3 regions of the uncultured Phascolarctobacterium sp. genome follow, and region 3 is predicted to be linked to each of the others. Evidence: a T-box and tRNA genes for the amino acid it is inferred to sense, from the RefSeq annotation. Region 3 holds a T-box; the other regions hold tRNA genes.
What was found. A T-box is a leader RNA that pairs with one kind of tRNA and senses whether it is charged. The one in region 3 lies ahead of Q4G98_RS02700 (valine--tRNA ligase), so its partner is inferred to be a tRNA-Val.

Region 1: it has a tRNA-Val gene. The T-box ahead of Q4G98_RS02700 (valine--tRNA ligase) is inferred to sense a tRNA for this amino acid. The anticodon was not compared.
Region 2: it has a tRNA-Val gene. The T-box ahead of Q4G98_RS02700 (valine--tRNA ligase) is inferred to sense a tRNA for this amino acid. The anticodon was not compared.

Annotation. Positions count from the first base shown of each region.
Region 1 is NZ_CATWDQ010000006.1:99,084-103,718, reverse strand. It holds gene Q4G98_RS06750 (helix-turn-helix domain-containing protein) at 104-325, opposite strand; gene Q4G98_RS06745 (helix-turn-helix domain-containing protein) at 983-1,195, opposite strand; gene Q4G98_RS06740 (helix-turn-helix domain-containing protein) at 1,225-1,464, opposite strand; gene Q4G98_RS06735 (DUF3298 and DUF4163 domain-containing protein) at 1,675-2,490, opposite strand; gene Q4G98_RS06730 (nitroreductase family protein) at 2,598-3,197, opposite strand; tRNA gene Q4G98_RS06725 (tRNA-Val) at 3,398-3,473, opposite strand; tRNA gene Q4G98_RS06720 (tRNA-Glu) at 3,477-3,551, opposite strand; tRNA gene Q4G98_RS06715 (tRNA-Asn) at 3,555-3,630, opposite strand; gene Q4G98_RS06710 (YhcH/YjgK/YiaL family protein) at 3,710-4,183, opposite strand; gene Q4G98_RS06705 (ABC-F family ATP-binding cassette domain-containing protein) at 4,315-4,635, shown strand, end outside.
Region 2 is NZ_CATWDQ010000004.1:156,538-161,172, reverse strand. It holds gene iadA (beta-aspartyl-peptidase) at 1-746, opposite strand, end outside; gene Q4G98_RS05405 (prepilin-type N-terminal cleavage/methylation domain-containing protein) at 991-1,821, shown strand; tRNA gene Q4G98_RS05400 (tRNA-Phe) at 1,932-2,007, opposite strand; tRNA gene Q4G98_RS05395 (tRNA-Asp) at 2,013-2,089, opposite strand; tRNA gene Q4G98_RS05390 (tRNA-Val) at 2,129-2,204, opposite strand; tRNA gene Q4G98_RS05385 (tRNA-Glu) at 2,208-2,282, opposite strand; tRNA gene Q4G98_RS05380 (tRNA-Lys) at 2,288-2,363, opposite strand; gene Q4G98_RS05375 (autotransporter outer membrane beta-barrel domain-containing protein) at 2,605-4,635, shown strand, end outside.
Region 3 is NZ_CATWDQ010000002.1:229,197-233,831, reverse strand. It holds gene Q4G98_RS02700 (valine--tRNA ligase) at 1-2,071, opposite strand, end outside; T-box leader at 2,115-2,337, opposite strand; gene Q4G98_RS02695 (polymer-forming cytoskeletal protein) at 2,430-2,846, opposite strand; gene Q4G98_RS02690 (M23 family metallopeptidase) at 2,862-3,797, opposite strand; gene feoB (ferrous iron transport protein B) at 4,049-4,635, opposite strand, start outside.

The DNA.
Region 1 (4,635 bases), on a different contig from region 3:
TTTATAAAAGCTAAACATCCGGATAAAACCATTTGTTTGCTAGCTTTTCAAAATCAAAGCAGTATGCATAAACACACTGCGTGAATGTTATATTATTATCACTTTAAATGTCTTTATCCGTCAGCAAAACCCCTGCATCAACGTTCAATACCTGTGCGATCTGTAACAAAACAGGTACGCTGCACTGCGCTTTACCTGTTTCTATTTTTGACAGATAAGAACGTGAAATGCCTGCCTCATCAGCTAATTCTACCTGGCTGATGTTTCTCATTTGTCTGTAATATTGGATTTTTAACCCTAATTGTTTAAATTTTGTTGAAAACATTTAAATCCCCATTTCCATACTAATCCAAGATGTTAATTATTTATCCCTTCTTTGCTATTCTTTATACTTTATTAATAATATTATCACATTTTATTAATATTTAGGTGTTCATAAATAGTTAACATATGTGTTCTTTAGTGCACAGAAATAAATAAATTATATCTTTTTTATTTTATTAGTTAATTTTTCAGCTTCCATTAATTTATATCAATAGATTTTTTCGTTATTTAAACGAGCATCAAAAAATTACTACATATAATATCTGTAATATTACACTAACAATTATCAGAATAGTCTGCAATAAATTTCTTTATGTTTTCAATACACTATACAATTTATTATATTTAAATTTATTTTCAATAAACGTATTCTTGTTGCATTGGTTATATATTATCATAATGGATATGTTTTTGTTTTAAGTTTAAGTTTCAAAATTACTTTTTATATTATTTTTATTCCTTTTCACTATTCGTATAATTTTTACATTCAATATTATCTTTTGAAATTTTATATCTTTATCTACTCAAAAAGAAAAACCTCTATTTTATAATAGAGGTTTGGTAAAAAAACATTATACAATTTTCTAACAGATAGTATAGAAGTTTTTATTCCACAACTATTGCCGGCCTTTAATTTTTACCAACATTTTTAAATATCTCAAACAGTCAATAAATCATCTAAACTGCACTTAAAAAAACCGGTAAGCTTATAGAGCATTTTCAGGCTTATTTTAACTTTGCCATTCTCAATATTGCATAAATGAGCTGCCGATACACCTAAAAGCTTTGCCAGCTTAGCCTGGCTGATGCCCTGGCGAATCCTTTTAATTTTTATATTAATACCTATTGTTTTATAATTCGGTTCTTCCACTTTCTCACACCTCTTTTCTTTCGCTTAACTTAGCAGTCACTGCTGTCTGTCAACAGTTCGCCTGGATCCATCTCCAGTGCTTTGGCAATCTGTATCAACACGGCAAGACTATAACGAACTTTTCCTGTTTCTATTTTTGAAAGATATGAACAGGATATCCCCGCCTTCTCCGCTACTTCCATCTGCTTCAACGCTTTCCTTTTTCTGTAATAGGCTATTTTTAAGCCTATTTGTCTGAATTTCTCGCCAAACATAATTTCACCAACCATACTTTTATTCTTCTGTGATATTACTTACCTTAATTTTATTATATCCAGCTATCCATTTTCATGTTTTCAATAATAGTTCAACTATGTGCACTATTATGCCTAATACCATTTACATTATTTGAAAAACCTCTGTCATTTATATCATAAAAGTGTTTACTTAAGCGAGAAATAAAAAAAGCCCTGCGAAAGCAGGGCAAAAAGAGCAAGCCTTTATTCTAATTTAAAATTAAAGATATCAGCAACCTGACTAACTGGTATAACAAATTCAATCGTACCAGCAGCATAAGGAGCAATTGCATAAGGCGGATATACTATAACCAAATCAGCATTATCTGTAATATAAAAATTTTCTGTTCCGTTCACTTCAACCGTCTTATCGAAGAATCCTTTCTGCTGCCTTTCTTCTTCCATCTGCTTGGCGATAATAGCATTCAGCCGCGGTAAATAATCGCTGCCTGCCTTAAACATATCGCCCAAGTTCAGTAATTTGCCAGTTTTTAAATTTACATTGATCGTGTCCAAATAAGTATTGGGATGAGCGCCACCCAGATAATCCATATAAGTCTGTTCTAAAGAAAGCAGTTCCTCACTGTTAAACCGCACCTGATATCTGCCTTCGAACGTATACTGTTTGACATGTGATCCGGCTTTATGAGCTGCTTGGGCCTGATTCTGCAGCTGATGATTGATAAAACCTGCTATATCAGCTACAAATTCGCGGCTGGCTTTAGCACCGCCATAGCCGTCAAATTCAGGATAATAATTTTCCTGCAGGCTCAACCCACTGCCGCCAGGCAAATAAGCATACAATTTTTTCACAATATTAAAATCAATTGCCATATTGATCCTGTCATCAACTGCCACACCGCCTGCGGCGCCCTTCACAACAGGAATATTAACAGTCACGCCGCCGTCCCTTATTTTCTGATCCGTAACTTTAGGTTCAGCCGCCCAGGCTGAAACAGCTATTCCCAGAGCCATAAATCCTGCTACGCCGGCTGTTATAAATTTTCGTGACATTTTCATCTGTCGCACCTCCACAAATAATTATATTATTAGTATAACATCATTAAATGTCAAAAGGATGTCTTTTCAAAAAAATCCCCTCGTTTTAACGAGGGGATTTTAAATTCTTATTCTAAAATGCGCATCCTTTCCGAACCGGAAATGACTTCTTTAGCATCAGGCTCAGCCGTTTTTGCCCCAAACGGCATCTGCGCAATCAAACGATACTGGTCTGGAATATTAAATACTTCTTTTACTTCAGCATCTATAATAGGGTTATAGTGCTGGAGATTTGCCCCCAGCCCTTCTTCCTCTAAAGCTGTCCAGATAGCAAACTGCAGCATACCATTCGCCTGATCTGCCCATGTCTTAAAATTAGCAGCATATGTAGGAAAATTATTAGCAAAGGTTTCTGTAACGCTTTCGTCATCAAAGTATAAGATCGTTCCATAGCCGGCTGCAAAACTGTTTATTTTAGCTTCAGTTGGAGCAAATTTTTCAGCAGGTACACGCGCACGCAAAATGTTCATAACAATATCCCAAAAATTCTTATGTGCCTGCTCAAACAGTACTACTACACGTGCACTCTGACAGTTAAAAGCAGAAGGAACATCCTCCAGCAGCATTTCTACCAATGCTACAATTTTATTTTTAGGGATCGGGGAAGTATCTGTGATACCATAAATACTACGACGTTCATAAATACTGGAAAGAAAAGTTTTTTTCATAATTATGCCTCCTAACATCAATGTTCTTTTTATTGCTAATTTGACTTTACTACAAAGGCGGCAGAAATGCAAGTTACCCAAAAAGCTTCTTTAACCGCATTCCAGCTAGTTTGTTACTTTTGTAAAACATTATGAAAGCAATTATTCTTAAAAATCAAATAAAAAAAGCATATCCAAAAAATTTGGATATGCTAGATTTCTGGTGGGCGCTGACGGGATCGAACCGCCGACATTCTGCTTGTAAGGCAGACGCTCTCCCAGCTGAGCTAAGCGCCCGAATGGTGACCGGTGGGGGAATCGAACCCCCGATACCGCCGTGAAAGGGCGGTGTCTTAACCGCTTGACCAACCGGCCAGTTGGCTCCCCGAGTAGGACTCGAACCTACAACAACTCGGTTAACAGCCGAGTGCTCTACCGATTGAGCTATCGGGGAAGGTCACTGACGTTTCTCAACGTCACAAGTGGTATTATATGGCAATTTTGTAATCTTGTCAACACTTTTTTTGAAAAAATTACTGATTTTTAAGTTTGACTTTAACAACTATTTTCTGCACTGCTTGTGCTTCCTTCTTTGTACTGCAGCCGGGCCGATGTAATTCCCAGGGAAAAAACACTGCGAAATCCCCCGCCTGCAAAACAACGCGATCCTTTTCATCCATTTCTTCATAAAACAGCAGGTCGCTTTCTTCCGCATGATCTTCAACAATAATATGTTCCGCTCTTCTGGGTGCAAAATAAATTATTTCTTCTCCAGCACCCAGATACTGCACATCAATATACTGATTATGCGCTTCAGGCTTCTTATCAGTTTTGGGTTCAGTCAAATATGTGTTAACTATCACAAACACATTTCTGCCATCTATTTCATATTCACCATTTGCCAGTTCGGCAAAGTTTGTTTCCCGGATATATTGTAACGCCTTCTGCAGCCCTTCCGAAACATACGGCAATATTTTTTCTATGTCCTGCTTATTTCCACACAGCATTATAAAAGCCTCCTTTTAAATTCAGTACTGTTTTATTCGACGTTTCGAAGTAAAATCCTGTTTTCTGCTTTGACAAAACGCTATGACTTACGTTAAAATTGTAACATATATTTTCATGAAAGAGGTTTAGTATGAGCTACTTGAATGTTACTAATGTTTCCCATACTTTTGGCGGCCGCCAGATTTTGGAAAATGTTTCTTTTAAATTATTGCGCGGTGAACATGTCGGTCTTGTCGGCGCTAACGGTGAAGGCAAGTCAACCTTTCTCAACATCGTCACAGGTCATCTGCTACCTGACGAAGGCAAGGTGGAATGGCCCGGACGCGTTACTGTTGGTTATTTAGACCAACAAAGTACTCTGGAAGCCGGCAAAACTATCCGTGAGGTCCTGCGCACTGCTTTCAACGATATGTACGAAGCAGAAAAGCAGATGCTGGAGCTTTATGATAAA
Region 2 (4,635 bases), on a different contig from region 3:
ATGCCGCAGGTCAGATCAATGATGCCGCCCTGCAGAGCAAACTCGATCGCTTGTTTATAAAGCAGGGGATTACGGTTGACATGTGTGGGCCGGAAGACAGTGATAGGCAGTTCGGTAGCTGCCAGAATTTCCAAAACCGGGTCCAGACCGCGTTTTCCGTCGCCCATATGGATATGCAGTACGCCGGCCTTACCGCTCAGCATACCGCCGATACGCGCTGCAGCTGCAAGTTCGGCGTAAGCCTGCGTAGCTGGCATCGAGGAACGGTGATCGCTCATAGCGACTTTGCCGCCCAGGATCTTATCGATCAAAACGATATCGCTGCGCAGATTGTCAGTGATATGTTTGCTGTCTGCCGGATAGGCGCCGGAATAGATCCAGGTGGAAAGGCCTTCTTCTTCCAGACCGCGGGCTTTGGCCAGCAGATTTTCCATGCTGCGGGTCACACCGTCGGTACCAAGCAGCCCGATCACTGTTGTAGTACCTGCCGTGGTCAGCTGCGACAGCTGGATCTCCGGTACGCGGGTAGCGAAACTGCCTTCACCGCCGCCGCCTGTAATATGGATATGCTGGTCAATAAAACCGGTAGTGACTTTAGCGCCGCCGGCGTCGAGAACAGTGCAGTCAAAAGGCAGCTCGCCGATCGACGGAGCCATATGCGCGATTATACGTCCGGACAGCAGGATATCCTGACAGCCTGCGTCGGCAGGAACGTAAACGTGGGCGTTTTTTATGAGTGTAAACATAGCTACCTCCATGATATATAAATTAACTATTATAAATTCGCTTTAGCTGCTGATAATTCCTGCTGATGGCTGAGATTTTCTGCGGCGAAATGAAAAATCCTGCTGTTTTTGGCAGCAGGAGGCGTCAATAATTTTTGATTTGTCTGTAAAAATAATAAAATATCTTATTTTGAAAAATAATATTTACTTTCCGATGAATATATGATTAAATGCAAATAAGAATATAGCTTAGGAGCGGATCAAAGTGAAAAAACAAAATGGTTTCACATTAGTGGAATTAGTAATTGTAATAGCAGTGCTGGGAATTTTGGCAGGACTGGCGATACCGTATTTTATGGAAGCGCGTGAGGAAGCGGCCAAAAAGGAATGCCTGGCTAATCGAACGCAGATTTTAAGGATGTTCCATGCCCAGCAGGCACAGGGATACAGCGGGGACCTGACAGCCTTTTTGGCAGAGGTGACTCAAAAAGAAAATAATGAGAATAAATACTTCAATTTTATTCCCGGGTGTGCAGATAATGGCAAATATTATGCTGCGACAACCTATAGCGGTAATGGTGTGGTATGTGATGTGCATGTAGGCGATTCTTCTGTTATGGCCAGCATTAATTCGATGTATGAAAAGATGTTAAACAGCATCAAAAATTCTGACGGTTCTATAAATAACGAGGCGTTGAAAGAACTTTTTGGAAAGGATTTTTCTGGTATACTTGGAAAAAATGATTATCTTAGGGAAGCTTTTAACAAATATCTTGCTGAAAATGGATATAATGTCTGGATAGAAGGCAAAGGTGTTAATGGTGATGATACGGTATATTTTAAATTTCATTCGTATGATAACGGTCAGGGGCTTTTAGTCTATGCTAATGCGAATGGTAAATTTCAAAATTCTGGGGACTGGACAGCTAATTATGTTTATAATCCTAACGACAGTAAATGGTATTATTTTGAAAAAGGAGTTTATGTGTCAAATATTGAGAATCTAAATGCGGCAGAAGCCTGGAAGAAGATCATTCAGCAAGGGAAGGGATATGAAGAGGTTTCGCTTAATGGGAATAATTTTGTGAAAGCCTGAACCGGATAAAAGCAAAAGCCATTGTTTCTTATGAGACAATGGCTTTATTATTTTATTAATAAAGTAAAAAAGCCTTTCTTCTTTTATGAAGAAAGGCTTTTGCGTTTTTGTGGTGCCTCAGCACAGAATCGAACTGTGGACACAAGGATTTTCAGTCCTTTGCTCTACCAACTGAGCTACCGAGGCAAAAATGGCGACCCGGATGGGACTCGAACCCACGACCTCCGCCGTGACAGGGCGGCATTCTAACCAACTGAACCACCGGGCCATTGGTGGGGGCTACATAAACTTCTGCCAAAATAAAAAATGGTGGGCGCTGACGGGATCGAACCGCCGACATTCTGCTTGTAAGGCAGACGCTCTCCCAGCTGAGCTAAGCGCCCGAATGGTGACCGGTGGGGGAATCGAACCCCCGATACCGCCGTGAAAGGGCGGTGTCTTAACCGCTTGACCAACCGGCCAGTTTTGGTGACCCATGTAGGCCTCGAACCTACGACACCCTGATTAAGAGTCAGGTGCTCTACCAACTGAGCTAATGGGCCGTCGTAATGTTGCTTATATAGAATACACGAAAATAAGCTGTTTGGCAAGTATTTTTTTTATTTCCTATGCTTGAAATTTACGAACTAAAATTTATAAACAAAACAATGGTGCGTATTAAATAATAAATTAATATTTAAAACAATTTATTAGCTTATAGTTTACAAGTAAAAATTTTTCTGCTAGTATTCGTAGTGGGGAAAAGTTTTTTAGGGGAATATTTCAAATTAGGGGGTAAAAAAATTGAAAAAGAGAGGGTTTGTTTCAAAAAAGATGCTGGCACTTACAGTGCTGGCCTGTTTAAGGTTGGGTAATACTGCCTATGGCGCAGAATATACTGTGCCAGAAATTACAATATCAGGTGGTGGCAGTGCACCGGTATCGGTTAGCAGCGGTAATGATAATACGCTGAATCTGACAACGGACGGTTTTAATAAAGTTGAAACCGGTAAGCATGTAGAACGGGAGGTCTATGACTCGGAGGATACGATAAATAGCCTGTTTTCCGCTACCTATGAGGCACCATACAATGCTTATAAGAATGCTGCCGATGCTTATGCATTGGCGCAGGCAGCGTTCGATGATGACAACTCGCCGGAATTAGAAACGGCAATGAATGCAGCATGGGATGAATTACAGTCCAAAGAACAGGCTTTGAAGGACGTCTGCAGTAATTCAAGCAATAAACTGGTAATGTCCGCTGAAGATGTAAAAAAAATATTTGAGAGTCCCGCAGGTGAAGTGCTGCAGTATTCACGGGGGCAGGAAACCTATAAAGACGCTATTTCCGGGAAGGAACTGCAGATAAATGTCAAAAAGGATCTGGTTTACAGCCAAAATGAATTAGGTTTGCCGGAAAGCCCGATCACGATCAGTTACGATAAGCCGACTTCTGATGATCCGGTGAATGACCCGCAGCAGCATGACAATCTGCATATCGTGCAGGTCACTGGCAGCGGTACGGTTTTGGATGTAAATGGTAACGGCGATCCTGCTACTGTTTATGAGCTGGAGGCTGTTTCTAAAAACGGGTCCGGTGTTTTTGACGTTCGTGATGGTGCCGAACTGAATTTCAATACTTCTATTTCTTACAAGACCGGCGGCAGTGAAGACGTTGGCACCGAATTTAAAGATACCAGTAAGAGTATTTCATCAAGTATGGTCAAGGGTAATGTTACCTGGGGCGGTATAGTTTCGACGCCGTTCGGCACTTTTGATGTTCATGACGCTGAAAGCGCCAATAAATATAATGATGAGCTGATCAAATTTATCCAGAAAGATGAAAAGACCCGGCTGATGAATCAGGAACAGGTGCAGGCTTTTTATGATGAATGGGCCGGCCAAATGTATACTATCACCGGCGAGGTCGATGCCAGTTATAAATATAACTGGGATCAGCAGAAGCTGCAGGAGATTGCAGATAAGTCTATCAAAGACGGCGATATTGGTACTGCTTCTACCAGTGATAATTATTTTGTTGGTGTACATGATTCCAATTCGGAGATCAATATCAAAGAAGGTGTGGTCATTGATGGCAATAACAGCGGCGGTACGATCATCAAAGGTGATTTTGATACTTCCGGTACAAGTGGGTCCAATACTCTGAATGTCAATGGTACGCTTAAAGGCGTGACAACGGCTGTTGATGCTGTAAATATGGATATTAATGTCAGTGCGACCGGCCAAATAAAAGGTTCGATCATTCTGGATAAAGGTAAGATCGACAACAAGGGTGAGATCGGCAATACTACGATCGCAAACGGCACTTTGAATAACACTAATAAAGTCAACGGTTATGTCAGTGCAGATAAGAGCCAGATAACTAATGACGGCGAAATCACCGGCAGCGTCATAGGTAAGAATGGCAGTGCGCTGCTCAATACCGGCACTGCTGTGATCAAAGGCGATGTGTCTTTTACCGGCGAGTATTCAAAGATCAAAAACGAGGGTACGATCAACGGCAGTGTCAGTGCTACTAATGGCGCTAAGGTCACTAATGCCAGCGATGTTGTTGGCAGTGGTAAAACAGTAGTTTCGATCACCACCGGTTCCAATTATGAAGGGTTGAGCAATTCGAATATCTATATCGGTTATACCAGTAAAGACCAGTGGGACGATCCGTCAACGCCGAAAGCCGCAGTGTCGAATATCAGCAGCGGCGTCAGCAGACCGTATACCGGGATCAATATCGAAGGCGGTTCCTTTGAAAATCAGGGGACGATCTATATCGCCGGCAGCCAGGTAGAGGTAGTAGGCGTTCGTATCAGTGGCGAT
Region 3 (4,635 bases):
GCATATACGGATGCAGTAATTTCATGGCCGAAGTCAGCACCTCTGCCAGCACATGCTGCGCCGTAGCTCTGGCCTCTGCGTCCTCTTTATTATAAAGACGCGGTTTCGCCAGTTCAATATACCAGTCACAAACCTCGCTCCAGATAAAATCATAAATAAGGCGGCCTGCTTCGCCCAGTTCAAACCGTCCCAAAAGTTCGGTAACATCCTTAGCCGTATGCTGCAGCCGTGAAAGTATCCACTGATCAGCAAGCGTATAGGGAGCCTGTTTGGCACCGGCATCATAGCCTTCCATATTCATCAGCGCAAAGCGCGACGCATTCCAGATCTTATTGGCGAAATTACGTGTCGCTTCCACACGTTCCCAGTAAAAACGCATATCATTACCGGGTGTATTGCCTGTGATCAGCATAAAGCGCAAAGTGTCAGCACCATACTTTTCGATAACTTCCAGCGGATCGATACCATTGCCCAGCGATTTACTCATCTTACGTCCCTGACTGTCACGCACCAGACCATGAATAAAGACCTTATCAAAAGGAATATCCTTCATAAATTCCATGCCCATGATCAGCATCCGCGCTACCCAGAAGAAGATGATGTCATAACCGGTCACCAAAACACTGGTGGGATAAAACTGCTTCAGCAGCGGCGTTTTTTCAGGCCAGCCCATCGTGGAAAACGGCCATAAAGCCGAACTGAACCACGTGTCCAGCGCATCTTCATCCTGATGCACGGCGCCGCCGCATTTCGGACATTTATCGATATCGACACGCGACGCAATAACCTCGCCGCAATCATCACAATACCATACAGGGATCCGATGTCCCCACCAGATCTGGCGGGAAATACACCAATCACGGATATTTTCCATCCAACCGGTATAGGTTTTCGTAAAACGCTCAGGCACAAACTGCGTCCTGCCATCCTCAACGCAATCCACAGCAGCCTTTACCAAAGGCTCCATCTTCACAAACCACTGTTTGGAAACCAACGGCTCTATGACGCTGCGGCAGCGCTGGCAATGCCCAACAGCATGATTATGCTCTTCGATCTTTACCAAATAGCCTTTTTCCTGCAGCTCGCTGACCAGATTGCGGCGGCATTCATACCGCTCCTGTCCTGCAAACTTCCCGGCTTCTTCAGTCATATTCCCATCCATGCCGATAACGACGATGCTCTCCAGATTATGGCGCATCCCCATTTCAAAATCGTTAGGGTCATGAGCAGGCGTGATCTTAACAGCACCGGTACCAAATTCCAGGTCAACATAGCTGTCAGCAATGATAGGGATCTGACGGTCAGTCAGCGGCAGCTGCAGCATTTTGCCGACCAGATGCCCATAACGCGGATCTTCAGGATTTACCGCGACGGCAGTATCGCCCAGCATCGTCTCAGGACGGGTAGTGGCAATAGTCAGATAGGTATCAGCTTCACCCACAACAGGATAACGGACATACCACAGATTGCCGGCATCATCTTCATGTTCCACCTCAATATCACTTAAAGCGGTATTGCAGTTGACACACCAGTTAGTGATACGGCTGCCCTGGTAGATCAGTCCTTTTTCATACAAAGAAACAAAAACCTCGCGCACTGCCTGTGAACAGCCTTCGTCCATCGTAAAGCGTTTGCGCTCCCAATCACAGGAAACACCCAGGCTTTTCAGCTGCTCAATGATACGGTCGCCGTACTTGTCCTTCCATTCCCAGACGCGTTTGATAAATTCCTCACGGCCCAGATCATACCTGGTCTTGCCTTCTTCTTTTTTCAAAACTTCCTCTACCTTGATCTGCGTAGCCAGACCAGCATGGTCATAACCGGGCATCCACAAAGTATTATCGCCCATCATTCTATGCCAGCGGATCAAAATATCCTGCAGCGTATTATCCAGCGCATGGCCCATATGCAGCTGACCGGTAATATTCGGCGGCGGGATCACGATGCTGAACGGCTTTTTGTCAGCTTCTACTTCAGCATGGAAATAACGATGCTCTTCCCAATATTTATACCATTTTTTCTCGACTGACGCCGGATCATAAACCTTTGGTATATTGTGTTCTTCTGCCATTTTACAGCCTCCTAAAAATAAATAACGTCCTGTTCCATATTAAGAACAGGACGAAAAATTCCGCGGTACCACCTATTTTCCCAGATCTAAAGCCAAAAACCGATCCGGACACTTGAAACGCGTAACGTGCGCCTACGGATGAACCTACTTCTGTTCAGTTCACCGACTCGCGGACGACTTCAAAGCCATAAAGCTGGATATGTTGCAGCCGGGCATATCCTCTCTGTAAACTCCGTACTTTTACTACTTCCGTTCATCGTCATTAAAATATAAATTTAGACAACTACAATATTATCAATTGCAGCTTACAGTGTCAAGTATTTCTTCTAAATCTACAGCAGATATCAGGGGCAGCATTTTATTTTTCTTCAGTAACAGGGGCCTGCGGCAGCTCCGGATTCTCGATGCCTTCAATACCGCCAATATTGCCACGCAGAACGGCGCCGGTCTCTACCACCAGATTACCCGCTTTGACATCTCCGTTCAGAACACCGGAGGCCAGGATCTCTAAAGTCCCGCGCGCCACGATATTGCCGTTGACGTGCCCGGCCACCGTAACATTTTCCCCAAAAATATTTGCTTCTATCATGCCGCTCGTACCTATCAGGACATCGTTTTCCGAAACGATAATCCCTTTAAAGTTACCATCGATACGGGACGCGCCCTTCGTCTGCAAATTACCGCATAAAATGGAATTCTTCCCGAGCAGAAATTCAAACTCTTCCAAAGGTAAAGTACTGACTGCAACTACATCTTTTTTATTTTTTCCAAACATGGCCTTCTCCTTTTATTATCTTACTAATTCCAGCGGATCAGTCACCTGTCCGTTCACCAGTACCTCAAAATGCACATGCGGACCAGTACTGTACCCAGTACTGCCAACATAACCGATGATTTCGCCTTTAGTAACGCTTTGTCCTGACCGGACAGCGATCTCACTCATATGCCCATAAGCAGTTTCATAGCCATAGCCATGCTGTATCCTTACATAACGGCCATAGCCTGAGACCCAACCGGCCTCTTCGATAGTCCCGGACGCGCTGGCATAGACCGGAGCGCCATAATCGTTGGCAATATCAAGACCGGGATGCCAATCATAAGACCTGTTCCCAAAAGGATCGCTGCGGCCGCCAAAATACGAAGTGATCGTACCACCACTCGTAGGCCAAAGCGTCGGCATCGCCGCCTTACGCTGATTCAGCTCGCGTAATCTGCCCAGCAGATCACTGAGGGTCGCTTTTCTGTCTTTGACCTTTTCCTGCAGCACTTTGTTCTGTGCAGCATAAACATCAACAGCCTCTACCTTAGCCGACTGCGGTCCGCCCTGCCCCAGATACTGGCTGCGGTCGATACCGGAACGGGACGGCTGGACGCCGCTTTCTCCCAACTCCCACCGCACTGCTTCTTCCAGCTTGGAAATCTCAGCCATTTCTTTTTCGATAGCTTCATTTTCCTGCAGCAGCTTACCTATTTTCTCTTCCTGAACAGCTTTTTCGCTTCTGTAGGACAGCAATTCCTGTTCATTCTGCTGCGCTTTGTAAACAGTGTGCGACGATTTCAGCACAACCCCGGCGCCAATCAGACAAACGATACCGCAGACAACGCCCAGTTTCTTTAAGAAACTGACGCGAAAATGAATACTTCTGGGTTCACGCCCTTTGTGCGGAATCAGCATGACTGTGTATATTGGATCGGTCTCTTTCTTTTGTCGTTTTATCGGTTCCACAAGCCTACTCCCCTTACAAAACTATTCCCTGTATCAAAACCTTTTTCTCAATCAATAGTTAATATTTTCCCACAATAAACGTAAAAATACAATCCACTACAAAGATTTTTGTATAAAAACAAAGCGCTCTTAGGCCCGAACTCCCCATGCCTGCTGCGGCTGCGGCGATTGTGAAATATCTGCAAAAAATAAAAAACGCAGGCAGCATCGCCTGCGTTTTTTAAAGTAAACATCAAACTACAGCACAGTTATTACATCCTGCTGCCGATCTGGTATATCAGCAATGCCATGCAATATGCCAGGCCTGTTTGATATAGGAGGGCAAAGAAAGTCCAGTGCCAGCTGCCCATTTCGCGCCTGATAGCACCAATAGCAGCAAAACACGGAGATGCCAGCAAAGTGAAAATCATAAAGGCATACGCGCTGGCAGGCGTAAACATGCTCTGAATAGTAGTGATCAAGGTCGGATCTTCTTCAGTTGCTTCAGCAACACCAGCCAAAACACCAAAAGTGGAAACAACCACCTCTTTAGCCAGGAAACCAGTAATAGCCGCAAAAGCTGTCTGCCAGCTGTCAAAACCAAGCGGCGCAAACACCGGGGCCAGATAATGACCGATCACAGCCATCATACTATCCTGCGCTTCTACCATTTCAAAAGAAAAATCAAACGACTGCAGGACCCATACCAGGCCTGAGGCCAGGAAAATTATCGTACCGGCCTTAACAATAAAGCCGCGGGCACGTTCCCAGGTATGAATAAGAATATCTTTGACACGCGGCCAGTGATAAGCAGGTAATTCCATGACAAAATTTGCCGGTTCACCAGCAAAGGCCTTAG